DNA from 4 places in the Paenibacillus sp. FSL H8-0175 genome. Region 1 is predicted to be linked to each of the others. Evidence: predicted binding sites of a transcription regulator. Region 1 holds the regulator's gene; each other region holds the start of a gene.
What was found. Region 1 encodes Rex, which represses fermentation and respiration genes when NADH is low (regulators of the CRP and FNR family bind a similar motif). Its sites were predicted from a motif close to TTGTGAAATATTTCACAA; they were not measured.
Positions count from the first base shown of each region.

Region 2: MHH46_RS03650 (flavocytochrome c) is a predicted target of Rex. The motif match lies at 2,681-2,698, and genes of this name have one in related genera.
Region 3: scfA (six-cysteine ranthipeptide SCIFF) is a predicted target of Rex. The motif match lies at 1,483-1,500, and genes of this name have one in related genera.
Region 4: MHH46_RS30160 (formate/nitrite transporter family protein) is a predicted target of Rex. The motif match lies at 2,418-2,435, and genes of this name have one in related genera.

Region 1 covers NZ_CP150299.1:4,737,109-4,741,292, reverse strand. The annotation lists gene dinG (ATP-dependent DNA helicase DinG) at 1-1,679, shown strand, start outside; gene MHH46_RS21095 (redox-sensing transcriptional repressor Rex) at 1,810-2,463, shown strand; gene MHH46_RS21090 (amidohydrolase) at 2,450-3,751, shown strand; gene MHH46_RS21085 (DUF5590 domain-containing protein) at 4,011-4,184, shown strand, end outside.
Region 2 covers NZ_CP150299.1:832,550-836,733, forward strand. The annotation lists gene MHH46_RS03650 (flavocytochrome c) at 789-2,579, opposite strand; gene MHH46_RS03655 (histidine kinase) at 2,852-4,184, shown strand, end outside.
Region 3 covers NZ_CP150299.1:836,784-840,967, forward strand. The annotation lists gene MHH46_RS03655 (histidine kinase) at 1-204, shown strand, start outside; gene MHH46_RS03660 (response regulator) at 179-961, shown strand; gene scfA (six-cysteine ranthipeptide SCIFF) at 1,526-1,675, shown strand; gene scfB (thioether cross-link-forming SCIFF peptide maturase) at 1,798-3,192, shown strand.
Region 4 covers NZ_CP150299.1:6,786,741-6,790,924, forward strand. The annotation lists gene MHH46_RS30155 (MFS transporter) at 1-1,026, opposite strand, end outside; gene MHH46_RS30160 (formate/nitrite transporter family protein) at 1,487-2,314, opposite strand.

The DNA of each region.
Region 1 (4,184 bases):
AGCTGAATTTAAGCGGCCGGGGCGGTGATTTCTGGGAGACGGTGGCAAGCGATACCGATTCCTGTCTGGGCCGTTCTTGTCCTTGGTTCCGCAAATGTTATTATCATAGGGCCAAGCATGAAGCTGGGATTGCTGATGTGGTTATTACGAACCACTCCAAGCTATTCGCAGATGTTAAGGCTGGGCACCAGCTGCTTCCGGCTTACGAGCATCTTGTCATTGATGAAGCACATCATTTAGAAGATGTGGCTGGTAAACATCTTGGCATGCATATGAAGCATTTCACGGTGGCACACACGTTATCGCGACTGTATAAAGATAGCCGAAACGGACAGCTCCCTGCTCTGCGTCAAATATTACAGTCGTCAGGCAGTGAAGAGGCTTCAGAATGGAGCGGAGTCATCGATCGGATCTACCCGGATCTGCTTACTGTCAAAGAAACCTGGGATGCACTCAGCGACAAGCTGTTCAGCCTATTGCCGGAACGCAGTGATGCAGGGGCAGGAGAAGCGGGACAACTGGTTATGCGGTTGCTTCCCGCCCGTAAGCCGAAGGATTGGGATGAATTGGTTGCGCTAGAGAACACTATGAATCTGACGTTAAGCGACATCATCCGTAAGGGTGATAAAATGCTTAACGAGATGCGTGACCAGGAAAGCCAATCCTCAGCAGACAGCCTTGTTACTGATATTAGCGGTTTATTTAAAGATTTGGCTTCCATACGTGAGCAAGTAAGATTCTTTATGGGGCTGAATGACGATAATGTAGTATATTGGCTGGAGGCAAATGGAAATTACCGTAGCAAATCCCTACAGCTGTATGCCGTCCCTGTGGATGTTAGCATCCAGCTTAAAGAGTTGTTCTTCGATAAGAAAAAAAGCATCGTGCTTACCTCGGCGACGCTATCTGTAGATAAATCTTTTCAATTTATGATTGATAATCTCGGACTTAACGAAGCTGCAGAAGAGGGACGTCTAATGACCTCACTCCTTCCATCTCCCTTTAAATATCGCGAGCAGGCACTGCTAGTTATACCGCGTGATTTTCCTAGTGTGAAGGGCAGTGTGGGCGATGCTCGATTTGTCGATACACTCGTACAGTCATTATCGGAAGCTGCTAAAACAACACGTGGGCGGATGCTGGTTCTGTTTACTTCTTATAAAATGCTGCGTCAGGTATATGATCCGCTTAAAGAGGCTTTAGCCTCACAAGAGATTACGGTGCTTGGTCAAGGCGTGGAAGGTGGCAGCCGGAGCAAGCTGATCCGCCGCTTTCAGGACAGTGCAGCATCCGTATTGCTGGGGACGAGCAGCTTCTGGGAAGGTGTAGATATTCCAGGTGAAGCACTGACTTGCCTGGCCATCGTGAGACTTCCATTTCAACCGCCGAATCACCCGTTGGCGGAAGCGAAGTCGGAGTTATTACAGGCCCAGAAGAAGAATCCGTTCATGAAATTATCTGTTCCTCAAGCGGTTATTCGTTTTAAGCAGGGATTCGGAAGACTGGTTCGCACGGCGCAGGATCGCGGAATAGTTATTGTTTATGATACAAGGGTTATTGAATCTCATTACGGGAAGTATTTCCTTTATTCATTGCCTGGTCCCAAAATGGAGCATATGCTTACTGATCAAATGGTCCCACGCATAGCGGAATGGCTAGAGGATGGCGGCGCTTCTTAAAACGCTCGTCTTCAGTTTAGCTCCTCCTTATCCTTAAGGGCGGTGTGTTACAGTACCGTCCTTAATAAGGAGAGGTAGACGTTTGAATATGGATTTTCACAAGAACATTACTATTTTTAGGAGGAAAAATATGAAATCGGATAAAATATCAGAAGCCGTTGTTCGCAGACTGCCTGTGTACTTGCGTTTTTTGAATGATCTCCAGAATCGCGAAATATTAACAGTTTCCTCTCAGGAACTTGGGCAAAAGCTTGATCTTAATCCCGCACAGATTCGTAAGGATTTAGCATATTTTGGTGACTTCGGCAGAAAAGGTATCGGCTATGATGTAACGTATCTTATTGAGAAAATCCGTCATATCCTGAAGCTGGATCAACAGCTTAATGTAGCTTTAGTTGGAGCAGGTAATCTCGGACATGCCTTGTCTAATTACAATGCATATCTCAAAGATACTATGAAAATCACGGCTATATTTGATTCGTACGCTCCTAAGGTTGGACGTAAGATCAACTCACTTACTGTGCAACCGATGGATGAACTAGGCAGCACAATTCGTGAGCAAGGTATTCGCATTGCCATTATTACCGTACCTGATTCAGAAGCTCAAAATGTAGCAGATATCCTCATTTCTTCTGGGATTGAAGCGATTTTGAACTTTGCCCCTGTGATTCTGAAGACACCACCGAATATCCGGGTGCATGCAGCTGATTTTACAACTGATCTGCAAAGTCTTGCTTATTACTTGCGGGATGGAAAGGAAGAAAGTGAACATGAACAACAATAAAACGATAATTAAGGGCGGGTATTTTCTGACTCCGGGAACGGATGAGCCGGTTCTGAGTGGATATATGACTATTGAAGATGATTTAATCACTTACATAGGAAAAGAAGAGCCTCAGATGGAAGCTGGAGTGCAAGTGGTTGATGGCAGCCGTCTGCTGTTCATGCCTGGACTTGTAAACACACACGGTCATGCGGCGATGTCTTTGCTGCGTGGATATGGAGATGATTTAGCGCTACAAGTGTGGCTTCAGGAGAAGATGTGGCCAATGGAGGAAAAGTTCACCGGTGATGATGTATACTGGGGAACCTCCTTATCTGTATTGGAAATGCTGAAGGGTGGAACTACGACCTTCCTCGATATGTATGATCATATGGACCGAGTAGCCGAGGTAGCTGAGTTATCAGGTATCCGTTCCGTATTGATGCGTGGTGTGATCGGGTTATGTCCAGAGGATGTACAGAATCACAAGCTTGCGGAAGCGATTTCTTTTGCCCGTAACTGGCATGGAAAGGCTGACGGTAGAATTACTACTATGATCTCGCCACACGCCCCTTATACTTGCCCTCCTGACTTCCTGGTTAAGTTCGTGCAGGCAGCGCATGATCTGGATTTACCAATGCATACGCATATGTCCGAAACGAAACGTGAAGTGGAACAAAATGTGGCGGATTACGGGTTGCGTCCTGTAGCTCACTTAGAGAAGCTTGGAATGTTCACACGTCCCTCGATAGTTGCACATGGTGTTCATTTAAATGATGAAGAGATTGAGATCTTGGCTCGCCATAATGTGGGTGTATCTCATAATCCGGGCAGTAATTTGAAGCTGGCTAGCGGAGTGGCTCGGGTTACTGATCTTCTAAAAGCTGGTGTGAAGGTGTCTCTTGGCACGGATGGCGCGGCAAGCAACAATAACTTGGATATGTTTGAAGAGATGCGGCTTGCAGCTCTCATTCATAAGGGTGTCAGCGGTGATCCAACGGCTGTCCCTGCTCCAGAAGCTCTGCGTATGGCTACAGAATATGGCGCGCAGTCCATCTTTTTAAATAATGTAGGCAGACTTGCTGGAGGGATGAAAGCAGATTTCATTGCTATTGATATCGATCAGCCGCATTTGCTGCCACACACAGATCTGTTGTCTCATGCAGTTTACTCTGCTAGCGCTAAGGATGTTGAGCATGTGTGGGTGAATGGTAAACAGGTCATCAAGCATGGACAATGCTTAACCCTGGATGAGGAAGCTATCCGGCGTAAAGCGCAAGAAGCCTTCGAAGGTTTATTGAAGCGTTAAGTCTGGAGAATAACGAATAAATAATAGGCTGTGACTTTTTGCTTTTAGCAAAAGTTGCGGCCTTTTGTGTATTTTTAAGGCTGGGAAAGCTAGAAAATTATGAAATTTTGGATAAACGCGCGGGTGTGTTATATAATCAAAAAAGATATATTACTAGAAAGGGAGCTGTACCTTGAAGAAAAGGAAAAAATGGATCCTCCTGGGGTCAGTTCTGATTCTGCTCCTGGGGTTTGGACTTATCCAGTTCTATGCCTATATTATGAAAGATCAATGGAACGAGCGTGATATCGCTAAGGATGTTGCCAAAACCAGAGCGGGTCTAACAGAGGTAACCAAAGCACAAAAATCGGTTTGGGATGAAAATGCAGTGTACTGGGTATTAACAGGGAAAAATGAAGCCGGGACTGCTCTTATGGTCTGGGTCCGCTTTACG
Region 2 (4,184 bases), 3.3 Mb from region 1:
ACCAGTCATATTCGCCCGGAAACTTCGGACACTGAAGTATTACGAAACGCCGAGCAGAGGATAATATCATAAAATATATTTGTAAAAATTTTGGCGAGTAACATAAAACGTCTATTTTTTGTGGACGAGCACGGGGAATTAAATTTTATCAGGGATTTCCCTGAATATTAATATCCGATTATATATTGGATTCATTGGTTGGCTATATGCTTTTCCATTATATCTGGCCATTAATTAGAAGCGTTCGCCAACCACATATCTGCATAATAAAGCTCTTACGAAGTAGGTCTATGCCTATTATCCGTGAGGGCTCTTTCTCATTTATTAATGATCCTGCAAAAAGTCAGCCCCATATGGAACCTTCGAGGGTACCATATGGGGCTTTTTTTGTTTCCGCATATTGCGGAAGCATGGCGCAGGGACAAGTTCCTGCGCTTTTTCACATTCAGTTAAAGGAGAGAAATGCAATGAAAGTAAAAAGAGAGTGGAATAATATTCCTTTTTCGGAACGATAAAAGAGCAGCGAGTTAGACGAGCGTAGCCCCTAGGCTCCACCATAAAAAAATCGTGAAGATCATCGTGGTCACACTTTTGGTCACAGTGCTTATTTTTTTCATGCCGATGACACGAATACATAAATAAACCGCCCTGTTCGCAATGTTGCTGACAGGGCGGTTTGCTATGTCATAGAGGGCAGCTTGAAAGTTAGAGTCAACCTGCACATTACGAACTATCTTGCACGTTTTTAAGGCTAACTTATTAATAGAGCAGTTACACAAAAAATAAGATTACTCTGCTACAACTTGTTTGCCTGCAATCCGGCCGAATGTGAAGATATCAGCGATGGCATTACCGCCAAGACGGTTTGTACCATGAATGACCCCTGTTACTTCACCTGCAGCGAACAACCCAGGGATGACTTCGCCTTTTTCATTCAAAACGCGAGTCTTCTCGTCGATCACCAAGCCGCCCATTGTATGGTGAACGGAGGGTACAGCTTTTTCGATGTAGTAAGGGCCTTTTTCAAGAGATTTCAATCCACCGCGATGTTTGAAATCAAGGTCTTTACCTGTTTTCGCATAATCATTTACTTTATTAATCGTTTCTTTCAAAGTGTTCACGTCAATTTTAAAGAAATCAGCCGCCTCTTCAATCGTATCGGCTTTAAAGAGCAAGCCTTGTTTAACGAGTTGATCGTATTCGTCTTGATGAACTTCGATCGTTTTACCAATATCCTCAATGCCTTGATTCCATAATTGATACGTATATCCACCCGTTTGGGCAAGAATTGCTTTAGAAATAACGTCACGACGTTCTAATTCCTCAACGAAGCGCTTGCCTTCTTGGTTAATCAGGATCGCACCATCGAAGCGGGAGTCTGCAACCAGGGAAATAACACCTGTCTCAGGATTACAGATTGGATACGTTTGAATACTCTCCATGTTTGTCAGTTTGGCGCCAATCGTTTCTGCCATAACGATACCGTCACCTGTAGATCCTGGTGTATCGGTAGTCATATATTTTTCATCCATTGTAGGGTTATACTTCTTACGCATCTCTACATTGGATCCAAAACCACCGGTAGCGATGATGACGCCTTTGTTCGCATGGAATGTGATCTTGTCGCCAGTACCCGAAGTCGCAGTTACACCTGTTACTTTGCCGCTTTCGTCCTTCAGCAAGGTTTCGGCTTTCATATTCGTTTTGATCGTGATTTGATCAGCGTCTGTTTTGGCTTTTAACTTAGTAATCAATTCAACACCTGTATGACCTACAGGAATCAACGCACGTTTTCTGGAATGGCCACCAAATTGGAACAGATGATCAGGTAAGAACTCTACCTTGATATCATCGCGCAGCCATTCGGCAGATGCTAGAGCATTGTCGGCAAGAATACGAACCATCTTTGGATCCCCGAGGTTGTCTCCGCCTTTCATCGTATCATTATAGAACAAGTCAGCCGTGTCATCTGTGATGCCAAGAGCACGTTCAACCCAGTTGTCAGGCGCATTCATCTCACCACCGGAAATCAATGTGTTGCCGCCAACAGCTGGCATTTTCTCGAGCAGAACTACATTAGCTCCAGCGCTCTTCGCTTCGATAGCCGCACTAAAGCCAGCACCCCCGGCACCGATGACGACAACATCATAGGTTTGCTCGACTTCTTCTTTGTCTTTGCTTCCACTGACTTCAGCGCCAGCGACAAGGGTAAGTCCAGACTTCGTAATTGCATCTTGAATGGCTTCGAGATATCCTTTGCTTGTAACTGTAGATCCGCTAATGGCATCAACTTTTGCGCTGTTAGTTGCCATGACCTCTTGCTTGAGCTGCGTATAAACAGGTTCTGCAAGTACTTCATTTTCCTTATGCTCTGTCACTTTAATGTCAGTGATCTTGTTATCTAATAAGGAGACTTGTACTTTAATATCGCCATGTTTACCTTGCCCAACTCCTTCAAAGACTTGAACTCCGTTTGCATCTGCAGCGGGCTCTGCATCTTTACTGCCGCAAGCAGCAAGCGTGAACATAAGACTGAGGACTAGTAGAATAGATAACAGCTTTTTCGTGTGAGTTCGCATAATATCTCCTTCATTCTGTTGTGGATTGGTTACATACACTAGGGAGAGGAAGATTTGCTAGGCAAATCCTTTATCTCTAGCCTAGACATGAATGTTATTTCATGTGAAAATATGCACAAGACCTATTATAGATTTAGTACAGCATTATGTATTTGCACAGATTAGTGTTTTTTTGTCTTTTTCGGGCATGTAAGAAACGGATATTGTGAAGGGCTATGATTACAATGAAATCAATTCACTTAAAAATTACGTTAATCGCAGGAGGCTGCTTCTTGCTGCTGTTCGTTGCATTGCTTGTAACAATATATTTGGAGATGAACCATACGGTTGTCCCTTTGAATAAGAACTTAACGCAGCAAGTGGTTACTGCACGCAGCGACCAGATTGATTATTGGTTTAATCAGCGCATTGGAGAGATAGACATGCTTGCTTCTCTAGCTTCGGACCATCAGTGGACACGAGATGAATTGCTGCAAGAGTTCGATAAGTTCGAGGCGAAGAAGAAAGTAGAGTACGAATCCATACGCGTGGTGGATATTCACGGAAATTCCTGGTCAGCAAGGGACAAGCCTTTTTCGATACTAAACCGACCCTACTATCGAAAACTGCTGAATTCAGATTCCAATTATGTGGTAAGCAATCCGATCGTATCCAAAGCGAATGCAGCCGAAATCGTCGTCATTCTTTATCGCGTGAATCCATCGGTGAATGATGAGGTAGCTTATATTGCCGCAGCCGTCTCCGTCAAGAAGATGAGGGAGATTGCTCAAGATGTAATGCTATATGACCAGTCAGGCCAGCTTATCGTCGATTGCAGAGAGCTGGGTGAAGAAGATGGAGCGGAGGATACAGCAGATAAGAAGAACATGAGTGTATTTGAGGCTCCAATTCAAAATGTGGAAGGCTGGAAGTTAGTACTCAAAGTACCGAATTCAAGTCTATCGTTAGCGGTGATCAAAACCCAGCGGACTGCATTGCTGGTAGGCGTTCTTATCGGTAGTGCGTTTATCGTCTTTCTGGTGCTGCTTGCTTCTTCCATTATTCGTCCAATTCAGTCGCTTCGCCAGGTAATGGAAAATGTGCAGAACGGCAACCAAACCATACGAGCAGATGTTACGCGCTCGGATGAGATCGGCGATCTTGGACGAAGCTTCAATGACATGCTTGTTCAATTATACGCTGTGGAGCAGGACCGAAAGGAGATGGAACTCAGACTGATTCATGAGCAGATCAAGCCGCACTTTTTATACAACACATTGGATACGATCCAGTGGATGGCAACGGAACATGGAGCAGACAATGTGGTGGAGATGGTGGAAGCGCTTAGCGCGTATTTCCGATTAGGGCTTGGCACAGGCAGTCCATACATTCTGCTTGATCAGGAGTTGTACCATGTCGAGAGTTATCTTCATATTCAAGGTGTGCGATATGAGGAGATTCTGGACTACGAGCTTCGATATGATGAAAAGCTTGATCAGTGCCAAGTCGTTCGCTTCATGCTGCAGCCTTTGGTGGAAAATGCGATTTATCACGGGATTAAGCCACTTGGGGATCAAAAGTGCAAAATTTCGATTACAGCATATAAACAGGCCGATTATTTGGTCA
Region 3 (4,184 bases), 3.3 Mb from region 1:
ATAAATCAAGCCCTTCTTGATGATACATATGATCGTTCTGCCACAGGCTTTGGGCTATACAGTGTAAACCATCGCATTCGACTAGCTTACGGAGTGCCATATGGCCTTGCAGTGAAGAGCGAAGATGGCATTACCGTTATGGTCATTCGAATACCTTTGGACGGGGAGTGGAATGAAGATGTGGAAGATTGTCATCGTCGATGATGAAACGATCATTCGCAAAGGCTTGCGACAATACATTGAGGAGAGTCCGTATCTTTTTGAGGTTGCAGGAGAAGCGAAAAGTGCAAACGAAGCATTGAATATGGTGGAGGAAGCCCCACCACATGTATGTCTTGTGGACATCAACATGCCGAATATGAATGGGCTCGATCTGATGAATATATTGCGCGAACGCTGCCCGTCGGTTCTGGTTGTCATCATCAGCGGGTACGATAACTTTGAATATGCGCGTCAAGCCGTGCAACTGCAAGCATTCGATTATGTATTGAAACCTGTGCCGAAGAGTGATCTGAACAAGCTGCTTCATCGGATCGATGAGCATCTTCAGGTAAAATATCCTTTGCATTCACATGAAGACAGGGTGGATAAGGAGCGGGAGCTTCCCGGGTATACAGGGGATGGAACAGTGCTTATCCAAAAAGTGACCGAGTATATTGACAGTCATTATCAGGATCCGGAGCTGTCTATTACTCGAGTAGCAGCACTATTTCATATCAACCAAACCTATCTTAGTAAGCGTATGAAGCAAGAAATCGGTGCTTCATTCCTTGACTATGTCACCGAGCTTCGGATATCGAAGGCGAAGGAGATTCTGGATGACGTAATGCCGAATATCAAAATCGGGGATCTGGCCGTGAAGGTAGGGTATAAGAGCCAGTACTATTTTAGTCGTGTGTTCAAAAATAGAGTCGGCTCAAGCCCCTTAGAGTACAAAAAGCATCCGTTCGGTTATGGATAGGAGGGTTATTCTCGTCCCTCTGCAGCACGCCATAGATGTTATGCTCGGAGTTGCCTTCTATCAAAACGGTTGGGTTTTAAACATGAGCGAGAAGATGAAGTTAAAGCATCCAATAGTGAAATATTTTTATGAACTAAGGCGTCAAGAGCAGATAAACTGTCCGGAAGTGTCTTAGGCTCCTCATATAAGTTTGTTCACACTGTCTACCCACGCATGTGGAGAGTGTCGCTCTACTGGTAAGGAAGGATACAGTGCTATGAGATCCTTATATTTATTGGACTTTACGGACAAGTATGAGAAAAAATGTTGTTAAAGAGATGGCATCATTGCCGTCTCTTTTTTGTTTCACTTTTTTAGTATTGCCCTGACTCTGGTTCCGGCTACCGCATCCTACGATCACAAGCATGAACGATTGCACGAAAATTAACGTTGATACTTATGTTTAAGCCCTCTCTACTCTGTTAGGTGACGGGCATCATAGACGTACTTGCGTGATGTTGCTACGATGTTCCATGGAAATTAAGTGAAAGTGATCACAAGAAATTACAGAAGGAGTTATTTATCGTGAAAAGAATCGTAACACTGAGCACCCGCAAACTGATGGATACCGCAAAACACGGCGGATGCGGCGCATGCCAGACCTCTTGCCAGTCCGCTTGTAAAACTTCCTGCGGCGTTGCAAACCAGAAGTGTGAAAATGCAATGAACAGATAGGATTCGGAATTTTACCGCCCATTGCTCTGCTGATGGGCGGCTATTTTTAAGAAATGGATGCTACCTCTAAAGGAAGGCAAAGCCGTTTCTACTTGTGTGCAAAAGGAGCTTGATTAGTAAGTATGATTCATCAATATAAACTAAACGGATACAATATCGTGCTCGATACCTATAGTGGCTCGGTGCATGTTGTTGATGACCTAGCATATGAAATTATAGCGGATTATGAGAAAACTTCTGTCGATCAAATCGTGACAACAATGTTGGATAAATATAAAGATGATTCCAGCATTTCCGAGAGCGACATTCGAGAAACCATCGTGGATATCGAGGAGCTTATAAATGATGGACAGCTTTTTACAAAAGATGAGTATGAGAACCTCTCGCTCGATTTAAAAAAACGAAAAACTTATGTCAAGGCACTCTGCCTCAATGTTGCGCATACCTGTAATTTGTCATGCGACTATTGCTTCGCTAGTCAGGGGAAATACAACGGAGATCGAGCAATCATGAGCTATGAGGTTGGACAAAAAGCTATCGATTATCTGCTTGAAAACTCAGGTCATCATCGAAACCTGGACATTGACTTTTTCGGCGGGGAACCACTTTTAGCCTGGAAAGTGGTTAAACAGATCGTAGCTTATGCAAGAAGCAAAGAACAAGAATACAAAAAGAAGTTCCGCTTCACCTTCACGACGAACGGGATGCTGCTGAACGATGAGGTCACCGAGTTTTTAAATCAGGAAATGTACAATGTCGTATTAAGCCTGGATGGAAGAAAAGAGGTTCATGACCGGCTTCGCCAAACGGTTAACGGAAAAGGCAGCTATGATCATATTCTTCCGAAGTTCCAGGAATTCGTTCGTAAGCGCGGAGACCAAGAGTACTATGTACGAGGAACTTACACTCGTAACAATGTCGATTTCACCAACGATATATTTCATATCGCAGACCTTGGTTTTGACAAAATTTCGATGGAACCGGTCATCTGTGATCCAAAGGAGCCCTATGCACTTACCGAGGAGGACCTGCCGGAGATATACAACCAGTACGAAATTCTCGCGAAGGAAATGATCGGTCGCGGTGAACAAGGCAAGGGTTTTACCTTTTATCACTACATGCTAGACCTCTCGGAAGGACCTTGCATCCAGAAGAGAATCACTGGCTGTGGGTCAGGAACCGAATATCTTGCCGTCACCCCTTGGGGAGAGCTTTTTCCTTGTCACCAGTTCGTAGGGGATGAAGAGTACAGCATGGGAAACCTCTGGGATGGCATCACAAAGCCAGAGCTGCAATGTCAATTCAAAGAGAGCAACTGCTACTCGAAGCCGGAATGCAAGGACTGCTGGGCTAAACTCTACTGCAGCGGTGGTTGTCCAGCCAATGCACTGCACGCGACGGGTTCCCTGGTCGGAACCTATGATTTCAGCTGTGACGTCTTCCGCAAAAGAGTCGAATGTTCCATGATGGTGAAGGTGGATGAATCTATTAGAGCGATGGAAGAGCAACCTAACTAATTAAAATAACGAATGAATACACGATAACCGAGAAATAGACACTTATAAATGAAGTGACTTTTCTCGGTTTTTGTATGAATTTAGAGAAGGAAAACCGTAAAACGAGCGAGACTACCGGTTTCTGCATTTGAGAACGAGATAAAAATGAACGGGTGTTTGGAGGATATGAATCATGAGGGTTAAAATATTTCTTATCGTGACTATATTGTCTGCCTGTTTGGTTGGATGTAGTAATGGAGCAGTATTTAAAGATCAAAATGATGGAATTGCAAAGAATATCCCTACGATTGAACCATCAATGGAGATGATCTTATTCCAAGTAATACATCTGAACCTTTTGTAGGAAGTAAGGATTGGGATAGTGAAACTGAGAAGTTCTTCTATGGAACTTGGAAAGTTGAAAACCTTTTAGGATTTGCAAATTCTTACAATGATGCTTCGGAATATCCAACAGGGCAAAACGTTATTGGTGATGAAATTATAATCAAAAAAGATTCCTTTTTATCAAAAGGGTTTGAACACTATCCTGTTTATCAATATCAGCTAGAAGCTCCACTCTATAACATTACAGAAGTACACTAAAATAATGACTCTTCTTATAGAGTTTATAAAATGGATATGCCGAGTTTAAGCATGAATGATGGAGTAAAAGTATTAAGTATCTCCGACTCTTCTACAGGACTTGCTATACCCCTAAGTTTTTTGGATCTGAATAATGACAGACTTATCTTGATATTAGAGGCAACACAATTTGAACTGAAAAGAGTCATGAAGTAAAGGTTATACCAATTGGTTAACGGTGAGCGACCCTCGACAGAACCATTCAGCATTGTTTCACCTGAGGCGTTAATTCTAATAGAGAATGTTCTGAATGATAAGTTTTTAGTGAAAAAATTGAACCATGGTTTTCTGATAATTAGAAGGACAATGGCGTGCAATTTGAATGAGGTGGATTAATGATCGATGAAATAGCCAATAAAAGATGTAGTTAG
Region 4 (4,184 bases), 2.0 Mb from region 1:
ATAAAATGGTGCGCTGCGCCCCGCATGATCCGAGATAAAGGATGGCATCGCTGGAGAAATCAGCATTTCTCCCAGTGTAGCAAGCACCATTCCGAGCACTAAGCCAGGATAATTAGGCATCCACAAAAGAAACGCATAGCCACCCAAATAAAACAGGGCACTTGCAGTCATTTGCGCCGTTGAGGTAGACGCGAACCAGCGCTTAATCATTGTTACCAATGGCTGAGCTGCAAAAATCAAAATACCGTTCAGTGTCCAGAGAAAACCATAAGTTTTCTTAGGCCAGCCCTCTGAAATAATGAACGGAGATACCCCTGTATTCCAGATAGAGTTACCGAGAAGCAGGAACAAAGAACCGATCCCCATATAAAGATAAATACGAGTATGCCCCATTAGCTTCCACGTGGATTGTTTCTCTGGTTCATTCTTCTGATGCCCCATTACCTCATGCGCAGGTTCTCCACCGATTTTCTTCAGATATATAAAAAAGAAACCCGCAAATACCGCCGAAGTTACACCATTCATTACAAAGCTTAGCATATAGGAAATATCGGCCAAAAAACCACTTAATGCCGTCCCCAGTGCTACACCAATATTATTGGCGACATAAATAACATTAAACAGCTCACCACGTTGCTTCGTGAAACGAAAGCCGATAAATGCCTGAATGGCAGGTAATGATAAGGAATTAAATAATCCTACCAGTCCCATTGCTACCATAAATAACGTCCAGTTGTTACTAGCTGCCGGCAAGGTGAACAGTGCCAAAGCATTCATGGCGAGCGCTCCGACAATCAGCCGGTTAACGCCTACCTTATGATAGAGTGAGCCCCCGAGTAGTTGACCCACGATCCCACCAACCGATTGAATAAGAATCACCAGTCCAGCATCTGACATGCTGCGTCCAAGCTCATCAAATACATACATCGTAACGAGCGGCCACATCAGCGCACTACCTGTTGCGTTAATTAGGCTGGCAATTAGAAATATTTTCACTTCTTTTGGATATGCCTGTAAAAACTTCATAAGTAGTGTACATCCCCTGTTATATATGTGTCATTAATTCATCCAGTATCATCCCAAAACAGGGCTATGAGCAAGCATACACATTGACGTTTTATCGTGATAAAGTATACATGAAATCTAGAGGATAAGACGCACATATCGCATGAAATATCCCGTCTCCCTTGGGGTTCACGTCCGCAGTCCTCCCTAGTTCTAATATCTATTCTTATTTTAAAGCCGTGGCTGTCGTCCGTAAAGCAAACTAAACAAGAAGAAACTGATTCGCTTTTAGAAAGACGGGGTAATAGAGCCTAGAAACACTCCCCCTTCAAAATTCGCCGTGATCCGATTTCGTTCCCCCGAGCGCGGATATATCACGGCGGATTTTTTTGTGTCTACATAACAAAAAGCACCCCTAAAACATTAACGCCACCAATAAGGCAGACCTTGAATGTTCTATGGAGTGCTCTATAAGACGAGCTTAAGCGTGTTTTTTGACACTGCTGCCGGACATGCTATCTACGGATTGAATAGCCGTAGGTGCTTTACGCAAGTATGCCATCCAATAGGCAGCTGCGACAAATATTGCTCCACCCGTTAGATTGCCGAGCCAGACGGGAACAAAGTTAGTGAAGTATTGCCCCCATGAATAATAACCTTCAAAAATAGCTGCTGGAATTAGGAACATGTTAGCTACAACGTGCTGGAATCCTATCGCAACAAAGGCCATCGTCGGGAACCAAATACCAAGGATTTTGCCGCTGAAGTTATCTGCTCCATAGGAGAGCCATACGGCCAGCGCAACGAGCCAGTTACAGCCGATACCCGAAACAAATGCCGGAAAGAATTCTGCATCGATTTTATGACCAGCCATATCCACCAATTTTTCTAAATACACACCCTCTGAAGTTAAACCCACCACATGACCGAAGAAATAAGCTACAAATAATGCCCCTGCCAGATTACTAATCGTAATGAGCAAAAGATTCTTCACAACTTCCCAGAAAGAAATCTTCTTAGCCATAAAAGCGAGCGGCACGGCCATCATATTCCCTGTCAGCAGTTCTCCACCTGCAAGGAGTACCATGATCAGCCCAACGGGGAAGACTGCGGCTCCGATAAAGTTAGCAATGGAACCCCATTCCTGTGGTGCGCCAGCAATGACGCGAATATCTAATAAAAACCCGAGCGCAATAAACGCTCCTCCCAAAAAGCCCAGAATAAGTACGGTACTTAGCGGATTATGAGCTTTTTTTATGCCGTTCTCTACAGTTACTTCGGCAATTTGCTGCGGTTTGCTATAAGCCATGGTTCCTATCCCCTTCATCTATTTACTTCAAATTTGTTCCTTTATGACCATTGTAGCGTGTCGTAAAACACATTAACGTGATAATTATCACTTTGAGAAAACTAAGTGAAAGTTTTCACTGACATGTCAAATTTACTGCGACCTGTGCACAAATAGAAGTTTGCGACTGGCCTACTAAGCCAGCATATCTTGTTTCGTTGGATTACATTTGAGCGTACGCAGCAGCTATCGGACACCGTTGACCCTATATGCAGCTATATCTCACTGGAGCTATACCTAACTGGAGTCATACCTCACTATCGTCATACTTCACTATCGGCATTCTATCGGACTCGGATGACTCTAATCTTAGCTTTTGAGCATATTTGGCCCACACCCGGACATCGGACTCAGATAACCTTATTTGTAACTTTCGAGCACATTTGACTCGCTATCGGACCCCATAGTCGCTATTAGCACCAAAAACACACTAGTTGTACCTCGTTCTATGTAATAGCTGCACTGGAGTCCGAAATCACGCTCAAACGGCGATTAATTGCTAAATAGCGGCTTCTGAGTCCGGATAATTCTGAGGTGGGCGGTTTCTCAACATGATCGGACTCAGTTGACCCTATTTGTAGCTTTCGAGCACATTTGGCTTGCTATCGGACCCCATAGTCGCTATTGGCACCAAAAACACACTAGTTTTAACTCGTTCTATGTAATAGCTGCACTGGAGTCCGAAACCACGCTCAAACGGCGATTATTTGCTAATTAGCGGCTTCTGAGTCCGAAAGCTTCTGCGGGGGGCGATGTCTCAGCACGATCGGACCCAGTTGACCCTAATCGTAACTTTCGAGCACAATTGGCTCGCTATCGGACCCCATAGTCGCTATTAGCACCAAAAACACACTAGTTGTACCTCGTTCTATGTAATAGCTGCACTGGAGTCCGAAATCACGCTCAAACGGCGATTAATTGCTAAATAGCGGCTTCTGAGTCCGGAAAATTCTGAGGTGGGCGGTTTCTCAGCATGATCGGACTCAGTTGACCCTATTCGTAGCTTTCGAGCACATTTGGCTTGCTATCGGACCCCATAGTCGCTATTGGCACCAAAAACACACTAGTTTTAACTCGTTCTATGTAATAGCTGCACTGGAGTCCGAAATCACGCTCAAACGGCGATTAATTGCTAAATAGCGGCTTCTGAGTCCGGAAAATTCTGAGGTGGGCGGTTTCTCAGCATGATCGGACTCAATTGACCCTAATCGCAACTTTCGAGCACATTTGGCTTGTCATCGGACCCCATGGTCGCTATTAGCACGAAAAACACACTAGTTGTACCTCATTCTATGTAATAGCTGCACTGGAGTCCGAAATCACGCTCAAACGGCGATTATTTGCTATATAGCGGCTTCTGAGTCCGATAAATTCTGCGGAGGGCGGTGACTCAGCACGATCGGACTCAGTTGACCCTATTCGTAACTTTTGAGTACATTTGGCTTGCCATCGGACCCCATAGTCGCTATTGGCACCAAAAACACACTAGTTGTACCTCGTTCTATGTAATAGCTGCATTGGAGTCCGAAACCACGCTCAAACGGCGATTATTTGCTAATTAGCGCCTTCTGAGTCCGAAAGCTTCTGCGGAGGGCGATAACTCAGCACGATCGGACTCAGTTGACCTTATACGTAGCTTTTGAGCACATTTGGCTCGCTATCGGACCCTATAGTCGCTATTGGCACGAAAAACACACTAGTTGTCCCCCATTCTATGCAATAGCTGCATTGGAGTCCGAAACCACGCTCAAAAGGTGATTAATTGCTAAATAGCGCCTTCTGAGTCCGAAAGCTTCTGCGGAGGGCGATGACTCAGCACGATCGGACTCAG